4 regions of the Tardiphaga sp. 619_E2_N8_4 genome follow, and region 1 is predicted to be linked to each of the others. Evidence: predicted binding sites of a transcription regulator. Region 1 holds the regulator's gene; each other region holds the start of a gene.
The links. Region 1 encodes PhoB, which activates phosphate uptake and scavenging genes when phosphate is short. Its sites were predicted from a motif close to TGTCATNNANCTGTCAT; they were not measured.
Positions count from the first base shown of each region.

Region 2: the regulator PhoB is predicted to act here: its motif matches at 876-892, upstream of ppk2 (polyphosphate kinase 2).
Region 3: the regulator PhoB is predicted to act here: its motif matches at 1,013-1,029, upstream of AB8A23_RS18690 (RNA degradosome polyphosphate kinase).
Region 4: the regulator PhoB is predicted to act here: its motif matches at 1,150-1,166, upstream of phnF (phosphonate metabolism transcriptional regulator PhnF).

Region 1 is NZ_JBPWQJ010000001.1:671,107-673,305, forward strand. Features, by position in the region: gene AB8A23_RS03175 (GcrA family cell cycle regulator) at 1-376, shown strand, start outside; gene phoB (phosphate regulon transcriptional regulator PhoB) at 619-1,323, opposite strand; gene phoU (phosphate signaling complex protein PhoU) at 1,415-2,128, opposite strand; gene pstB (phosphate ABC transporter ATP-binding protein PstB) at 2,157-2,199, opposite strand, start outside.
Region 2 is NZ_JBPWQJ010000001.1:2,795,632-2,797,830, reverse strand. Features, by position in the region: gene AB8A23_RS13365 (methyl-accepting chemotaxis protein) at 1-334, shown strand, start outside; gene AB8A23_RS13360 (hypothetical protein) at 429-701, opposite strand; gene ppk2 (polyphosphate kinase 2) at 941-1,867, shown strand; gene AB8A23_RS13350 ((2Fe-2S)-binding protein) at 2,164-2,199, shown strand, end outside.
Region 3 is NZ_JBPWQJ010000001.1:3,893,959-3,896,157, forward strand. Features, by position in the region: gene AB8A23_RS18680 (CDP-alcohol phosphatidyltransferase family protein) at 1-220, shown strand, start outside; gene AB8A23_RS18685 (chromosomal replication initiator DnaA) at 267-944, shown strand; gene AB8A23_RS18690 (RNA degradosome polyphosphate kinase) at 1,101-2,199, shown strand, end outside.
Region 4 is NZ_JBPWQJ010000001.1:2,808,646-2,810,844, reverse strand. Features, by position in the region: gene AB8A23_RS13440 (carbon-phosphorus lyase complex subunit PhnI) at 1-18, opposite strand, end outside; gene phnH (phosphonate C-P lyase system protein PhnH) at 21-629, opposite strand; gene phnG (phosphonate C-P lyase system protein PhnG) at 632-1,093, opposite strand; gene phnF (phosphonate metabolism transcriptional regulator PhnF) at 1,219-1,953, shown strand; gene AB8A23_RS13420 (nuclear transport factor 2 family protein) at 1,954-2,199, opposite strand, start outside.

The sequences.
Region 1 (2,199 bases):
TCTCGGCCTGTCCGGCCGTGCCAAGAGCCCCTCCTCGGCAGCTCCGCGGCAGCGCAAGGCGCGCCCGGCGCAGCAGATGGTACGCGTCGCCCGCCCGATGGCGCGCGGCAACACAGCATTGGCCCATAACTACGAGATCGAGGCCGAGCCCGACCCGATCGCCTATGACAACATTGTGCCGATCAGCCAGCGCCTGTCGCTGGTCGAACTCAACGAAGCCACCTGCCATTGGCCGATCGGCGATCCGTCGAGCGCGGACTTCTATTTCTGCGGCGGCAAGGCCCTGGCCGGCGCCCCCTATTGCGCACATCACTCGCGCATCGCCTATCAGCCGGCCAGCGACCGCCGCCGCGCGGTGCCGAAGCCGACGCGCTGAGCTGGAAGATATCTAAACCAAATGAAAATGCCCGGTGATGAGCCGGGCATTTTTTGTTTGGGGCTTCTAACCTCGCCCCGCTTGCGGGGAGATGTCGGCGTCCGCATGCGAAGCATGAGGGCGTCGGGTGAGGGCCCCGCTCCACAGACTCCGAAGCCGATGGAGAGTCCCCCTCATCCGACCCGGCGTCGCTGCGCAATGCCGGGCCACCTTCTCCCCGCAGGCGGGGAGAAGGAAGATACCTACTCCGCCGCCTTGTCGAACCGGTCGTCCAGCGCGTAGCCGGCGCCGCGCACGGTGCGGATCGGATCGGGCTCACCGGCGGGATTGAGCAGCTTGCGCAGGCGGCCGATATGCACGTCGACGGTGCGCTCGTCGATATAGATGTCGCGGCCCCAGACGCTGTCGAGCAACTGCTCGCGGCTGAACACGCGGCCCGGATGTTCCAGGAAGAACTCCAGCAGGCGATATTCGGTCGGACCGAGATCGATCGGACGGCTTGAGCGCACGACGCGGCGCTTGTCACGGTCGAGTTCGATGTCGCCAAACGCCAGGACAGTGGCGAGACGCTCGGGAGCTGCACGACGGAGCAGGCCCTTCACGCGGGCCAGGAGCTCCGGCACGGAGAACGGCTTGACGATGTAGTCGTCGGCACCGGTGGCGAGACCGCGGACGCGCTCGCTCTCTTCGCCACGCGCCGTCAGCATGATGATCGGCAATGCCTTGGTTTCAGGCCGTGCGCGCAAGCGGCGGCACAGTTCGATGCCGGACAGGCCCGGCAGCATCCAGTCGAGCACCACGAGATCCGGCACCCGCTCCTTCAAGCGGGTGTCCGCATCGTCGCCGCGAGCGACGGTTTCAACATCATAGCCTTCGGCGTCGAGATTGTAGCGAAGAAGCGTCGTGAGGGCTTCCTCGTCCTCCACCACCAGAATGCGTGCATTCACAGCCATATGGTCAATATCCTCAGTGACGTCCGAAAAGCCTTTAGATCATGATCCTTGCGGAAGACTGGCTTCCACTTTTCCGGATCATGCTTCAGACCGTCGGCGTATTCGCGAATGTGGTCATGTCGCCCTTCGGGCGCTTGTCGAGGATCTGCTGGCCCTCGATCATGTAGAACACGGTTTCCGCAATATTGGTGGCATGGTCACCGATCCGCTCGATATTCTTGGCGCAGAACATCAGGTGGATACAGAACGAAATATTACGCGGGTCTTCCATCATATAGGTCAGGAGTTCGCGGAACAGCGAGGTGCAGATCGCGTCGATTTCCTCGTCGCCCTTCCACACCGTCATCGCGGCGGGCAGATCGTGTGCGGCATAGGCGTCGAGCACAGCCTTGACCTGGGTGGTCACGAGGTCGGTCATGTGCTCGAGGCCGCGGATCAGCTTCAGCGGATGGAAGTCGCTGTCGAGTGCATTGACGCGCTTACCGATATTCTTGGAGAGATCGCCGATGCGTTCCAGATCGGTGGCGACGCGCAGCGCGCCGACGATCTCGCGCAGATCGACAGCCATCGGCTGGCGCTTGGCGATGGTCAGCACGGCGCGCTCTTCGATCGTGCGCTGCAACTGGTCGATCTCGGAGTCAGTGGCGACGACGCGCGCACCGAGCGCGACGTCCCGGCGGATCAGCGCATCGACGGATTCGACGATCTGCCGTTCCGCGAGGCCACCCATCTCGGCAACGAGACGGGTCAGCTCCTGCAGATCGTCGTCGAAAGCCTTGGTGGTGTGTTCAAAAGCCATCTCAAATTCCTCCCGCGAATATGTCGCGTCAGCCGAAGCGGCCGGTGATGTAATCCTGGGTGCGGCGATCG
Region 2 (2,199 bases), 2.1 Mb from region 1:
GCCCGAATTCCAGGACACGTTTCTGGCCAAGGACAACCGCATGGCGTTCTGCGCCATGATCGACCGCAACGGCTATCTACCGGTGCATAACAGCATCTATTCGAAGCCGCAGCGCCCGGGTGATGCGAGCTGGAACACTGCCAACTGCCGCAACCGCCGCATCTTCAACGATCCGGCTGGATTGGCCGCCGGTCGCAATACCCGTTCCTACCTGATCCAGAGTTATGCCCGCGACATGGGCAACGGTCAGACCGTGATGATGCGCGAGATCGACGTGCCCGTGCGCATACAGGGACGCCATTGGGGCGGCTTCCGCACGGCGTACAAATTATGATTTGGGTTTGTAAACGGCGCTGCTACCTGAGACCTGGCGCAGCGCCGCATATTCCGTCTGCGAGTGGGTTAGCAGCCAAAACTGCCAAGCCCTCCTAGCCGCCGCTCGTTCGGCCTTCCGCATTGTCATCTCCGCCGTATGAACCGCCGCCATATCCATATGGCGCGCTGTATCCATATGAACCTGAACCGGGGCCGGCACCAAATCCGCGATAGACCGTTACGGGGGCGCTTCCCTCATACCGCGCGTGAGAGGACATGATCCGTCGATGCTTGCTGGCAGCGCTCTGCCCGTCTTTGGCCTGCGCGGTCCAGCTCGCAGTGCCGGCGATCAGTAAAGCGGCGCCCAACAGAATGAATTTATTCATCACATTTTTCCTTGGTCAACGAGCCCCGCGACCTCAGATGCGCACGCTTGGCTCTCAAGGTAGCGCCAATCACGCGTAGTTGAATTTCGGCTTGCGGCACCCCGTCCTGCATGGACAGCGGCGGCGAGACCCATCGGGGCCATTTCCCCATTCGCCCCGGGGCCTGGGAGGCAGTGTCACACCGCTGACATTTGCATCGGTCCATAACCGTGAACCCATTCGATACAAGCGGAGCTGCCATGACCGAACATTCCCTCGACGACGCGCAAGCAATCCACGACCGCATTCGTGCAGAGATGCTGGACGGCTTCGATGAAGAACTCGAGCTCGAGATCGACGACGATCGTCTCGACGCCCTGACCAACGAAATGTCCGACCACAGCCCGGCGGAGACCATCGAGCGACGCCTCTATTTCAAGGAACTGTTCCGCCTGCAGGGCGAATTGGTGAAGCTGCAGAGCTGGGTGCAGCAGAACAAGCTCAAGGTCGTGGTGATCTTCGAGGGTCGCGATTCCGCTGGCAAGGGTGGCGTTATCAAGCGGATCACCCAGCGGCTTAATCCGCGCGTCTGCCGCGTTGCCGCACTCCCCGCGCCGAATGAGCGCGAACGCACCCAATGGTACTTCCAGCGTTACGTCTCGCATCTCCCCGCCGGCGGCGAGATCGTGCTGTTCGATCGTAGCTGGTACAACCGCGCCGGCGTCGAGCGCGTGATGGGTTTCTGCACCGAAGATGACGTGGAGGAATTCTTCCGCTCGGTGCCGGAATTCGAACGCATGCTGGTGCGCTCGGGCATCATCCTGGTCAAATACTGGTTCTCGATCACCGACGAAGCGCAGCACCTGCGCTTCTCGATGCGTATCGCCGACCCGCTCAAACAGTGGAAGCTCAGCCCGATGGATGTCGAGGCGCGCACCCGCTGGGAGCAATACACCAAAGCCAAGGAAGCGATGCTCGAGCATACGCATATTCCGGAAGCCCCGTGGCATGTGGTGCAGGCCGTCGACAAGAAGAAGGCGCGCTTGAACTGCATCGCGCATCTGCTCGAACAGCTTCCCTATCAGGAGGTCGAGCATCCGCCCGTGGTCCTGCCTGCACGCGTGCGCAATCCCGACTATCACCGCACGCCGGTGCCAGCCGAAATGTATGTGCCGGAGCGGTACTAGCCCCACAGTCGGCAGATTGCGTAACGTTTTTCGGGCAGGCCGAGCCTAACGCAACCGCAATATTCTTTTGAATAAAAGTCATCCGACGCCCACGAAGAGGGCGTCGGATGACGTCGCGCAGATTTTACCGCGATTTATCCGACAGACACGCTCGCGCGACATACAAACCAATGTATAGTCCTGCTGCATCTTATTGCTGCTTTTGAAATGATGACCGTACGCCTATAGTACCGTCGTTGGTCGATGACGAACCATTCGCCATTGCATCATCGAGTCGAGCAAACGGGGGTCTCACTGTGGCAAATCTCAATATCAACGGCGAGCAGAAGTCC
Region 3 (2,199 bases), 3.2 Mb from region 1:
CCCGATGAAGCCGCTGATGGTATCGAAGCTCAATACGGTGGCGCAGGTGGCCTTCGCAGCCTTGGTTCTTGCTGCCCTCGGATTTGGTTTCAAATCATCGCCTTACGATTTGATTTTAATGGGCTTTGTGACCGTCTTGACGCTGCTCTCTGTGTCCTTCTATCTCGTCGAGTGGATGCGACACATGAGCACCATCGAACCCGGTCAAGAGCCCCGGTAAACCGGTATTCGTGACGTTCGCCGGCGGAGCCGGCAGGAGTATTTGCGTGGTCGCCCGCGTCCAACCCCGTCAACTGGCGTTCGCGCTGCCCCATGCGGAGAGTCTGTCCCGCGATAACTTCCTTGAGGGCCCGGCCAATGCCGAGGCGCTGGGACTGATCGACTGCTGGCCGGACTGGCCGAACCGGGTAATGCTCCTTGTCGGCCCGGAAGGGTCCGGCAAGAGCCATCTGGCGGCGATCTGGGCCGAGGAGGCCGGGGCGCGCTCCACCATGGCGCACAGCCTGACGGCTGCGACGGTTCCGGCTGAGTTGGTGACCAACGCACTGGTGGTGGAGGATCTCAATGCCGGTGCCTTCGACGAGCGGGCGCTGTTCCACCTTCTTAATCTGGCACGTCAGGACAACGCCTATGTGCTGATTACGGCGCGGGTCGCCCCGGCCGCCATGGAGGTCGAGTTGCGCGATCTGCGGTCGCGGCTCCGTGCGATCCCGGTACTCAATCTGCTGCCGCCGGATGACGGGTTGTTTCGGGCGCTGATCGTGAAGTTTTGCGCCGACCGCCAGCTCAGCATCGACGAGAGCGTGGTCAGCTATGTGGCCAGCCGCATCGAGCGGTCATTCGCCGCCGCCCGCCATACGGTGGAATTGCTGGATAGCGAGGCGCTTCGGCTTGGGCGGCCGGTCACCCGTGCATTGGCCGCGGAACTGCTGCGCGACGCCTGACTTAGCCTTGGACGTCAAGCGCGGCGCGTCAAACCGTGCCTTGACGGCGCAGCAGGCAGGTTCCTCAATGTCATCGAAGCGTCACGCAACTGACGCAATGTCCGCTGTGATTTGTCGGCACTATAGCGCTGCTTGAACTGGATGGATTGCTGCCTCATGGACTCCGCAGAAGAGATTGTTATTGAAGAGAAAAAGGGCGAAGCGAAGCCGGCAGAGGTGGTCGCGTCGGGTCCCGAGCGCTTCATCAATCGCGAGCTGTCCTGGCTGCATTTCAATCGCCGCGTCCTTGAGGAGTCCGTCAATCCGGGCCATCCGGCGCTGGAGCGCGTCCGCTTCCTGTCGATTTCCGCAAACAACCTTGATGAATTCTTCATGGTCCGCGTCGCCGGCATCAAGGCGCAGGTCCGCGAGGGAATCAGCGAGCGCAGCCCGGACGGCCTGACCCCGGCCGAGCAACTGGTGCTGATCAACAGCGCGGTCTCCAAGCTCGGCAGCGACCAGCAGGCGATCTGGCGCGACCAGCGCGGCATGCTGGCCGATGTCGGAATCGTGCTGCTCGACGGCAAGGAGGTCAGCAAGGCCGACCGGACCTGGATCGAGGACCACTTCCTCCACAACATTTTCCCGCTGCTGACGCCGCTGGCGATCGATCCGGCGCATCCGTTCCCGTTCATTCCGAGTCTGGGCTTCACCATCGCGCTGCATCTGTCGCGGGTGTCCGACGGCAAGACGATGAACGCGCTGATCCGCATGCCCGGCAAGATCGATCGCTTCATCCGCCTGCCGACCCCCGGCAAGGACGGCGCGGTCCGCCTTATCACGCTGGAACAGGCCACTGGCCTGTTCATCGCGCGTCTATTCCCGGGCTACACTGTTCAGGGGCAGGGTGCCTTCCGCATCATCCGCGACAGTGAACTTGAAGTCGAAGAAGAGGCCGAGGATCTGGTCCGGCTGTTCGAGACTGCGCTGAAGCGTCGCCGCAGAGGGTCGGTGATCCGCCTCGAAATCGAAGCCGGCATGCCGGCAGAACTCCGTGCCTTCGTGCAGCGCGCGCTGGCGACCTCGGATGACGAAATCCTGCTGGTCGACGGCATTCTCGCCATGAACGAGGTCTCGCAACTCACACGGCTCGATCGGCCCGATCTCGAATTCGTGCCCTATGTGCCACGTCACCCGGAACGTGTCCGCGATCATGGCGGCGACATCTTTGCCGCGATCCGTCAGAAGGACCTGATTGTCCATCATCCCTATGAGT
Region 4 (2,199 bases), 2.1 Mb from region 1:
CTTGACGGCGACATACATGCTCAGCCCTCCTTCGCGACAAGGCGCGTGGTGCGCGGCAGCGCGACGATGGATTCGCCGGAGACCAGCACGAGATCGATGCCGCGGGGAAACAGCGAGGCATTCAGCGCAAGACGATCCAGCAGATCCGGCACGCCGATCGCGGCGCGCAGGATGGTGGCGCCGTCGATCCCGGGACCGCGCAATTCATAGGCAGGGCCTTCAGTCAGGCTCGCCACCTGCAGGATGATGGTGGTGGAACGATCCGGATATTCGCCGGTGCCGAAGGCGAAGTGCTCGAAGGACGGTAGCGCAGCGGGATCGGCCACCACGGCAAAGGCGCACACCGCCGGATCGGCAATCACAGGCGCGCTAGTGTGAAACTTGATCCACTTGGCAACATCCATCGTCGCCGCCAACTTGCTATCGAGCCACACCGGCGTGTCCTGATCGAACAGCGTGAGCGCGATAGCGGCCGCGCCGCGCATCATCGGCGCAGGTACGCCCGAAACAGCCTGAATGCGCTGCACGGTGCCGGGACGCGCCATCGCGTCCATCACCGAACGGAAGGTCGATTGCGCCGCGAGGACCTTATCCACGAAACCGGCCGGCATTTCCGCAACTGTCGTCATGATCAGCCCTCCCCGCGTACGAGCGTGTAGAAATCGACTTTGGTCGCCGCGGTCTCCGCAGCCTTGCGCTTGCTATCGGCGACGACGCGCGCACGCAGCGGCGTGAGCACCTTGGTCTCGACAGCATCTGAAAATTCAACGGTCTGGATGAGTGCGTCGCAGAGCGCGATCAGGTGCGCCTTCGCGCCGTCACGGCCCAGTGTGTAGCCGAAGCCGACCTCACCGCTGGCAAGCCGTACAGCGGCACGCGACACCGTCGCCTCGCCGAGATTGAATGGCGCGCCATCGCCGCCGATCCGGCCGCGCAGCATCACCAGGCCGTTTTCCGGCTGACGCAGTTGTTCATGGGCGGGAACAGCCACTGCATCGAGATAACCGGCGATATCCGCCGTGGCGGAGTGCCCAAGCACCCCCATCGCCTCACGGCGCCGGGCCTGCTGGTGGTTCAGGGAGGATGAAGTCATGTCACCGTCGCTCAACAAGTTGTATGATTTACTAGACAACTTTATAGGCGGAGGCAATGACCGTTTCGTGACAGCGGCACGATTTTTCGCTAATGCGTGGTCGACATCATTCCGGGACCAATTTTGTGACCATTCAGGACAAGCCAACAGGCGTTGCATTGTGGCGGCACGTCGCCGACGGCATCGAGCGCGGCATTGCAGATGGCCGCTATGGCGCTGGCGAAAAGCTGCCCGGCGAGACCGAACTGGCTGACATCTACCGCGTCAATCGGCACACCGTGCGCCGCGCGCTCGCGACCCTGGCCGAACGCGGCCTGGTGCGCGCCGAGCGCGGCAGCGGCACCTATGTGGAATCGCCAAAGCTTGCATATCCCCTGCGATCACGCACGCGCTTCTCGGAAATTGCCGGTGCCGGCGGGCGCGAGCCGCAAGCGCAATTGATCGGAGCCTGGGACGATGTGGCAACACGCGATCTCGCAAGGCAGCTTGGCCTCAAAGCCGGCGCTCCGCTGATCCGCATTGAAGCCTTGCGGTTGGCGGACAAGACGCCGATCTGCGTCGGCACCAACTGGCTGTCGGCCGAACGCTTTCCCGATTTCGGCAAGGTCTATGAGCGCGTGCGCTCGATGACCAAGGCGCTGGCGCATTACGGCATCAAGGACTATCGCCGCGCCTCGACGAAGGTGACCGCGGGGATCATCGACGCGACCGATGCGACACGGCTTGGTGTTGCACTCGGGCGCCCGATCTTGATTGTCGATTCCATCGATGTGGATGCCGACGGCACGCCGCTCAGCGCTACGCATTCGCGCTTCGTCGCCGAGCGCGTCGAATTCGTGGTCGATAGCGGTTCGCTTTAGTTAGAACGGGTCGGTGCCGAGACCCGGCACATCGGCCGGACGCGGCCCCGGCGCCGGCCACAGGAAACGGCGATCCTTCTCGGCAATCGCAACGTCATTGATGCTCGCCTCGCGGCGCCGCATCAGGCCGGCCTCATCAAATTCCCACTGCTCATTGCCATAGGAGCGATGCCAGTTGCCGGCGTCATCGTGCCATTCATATTGAAAGCGCACGGCAATGTGATTGCCGTCGAACGCCCACAAATC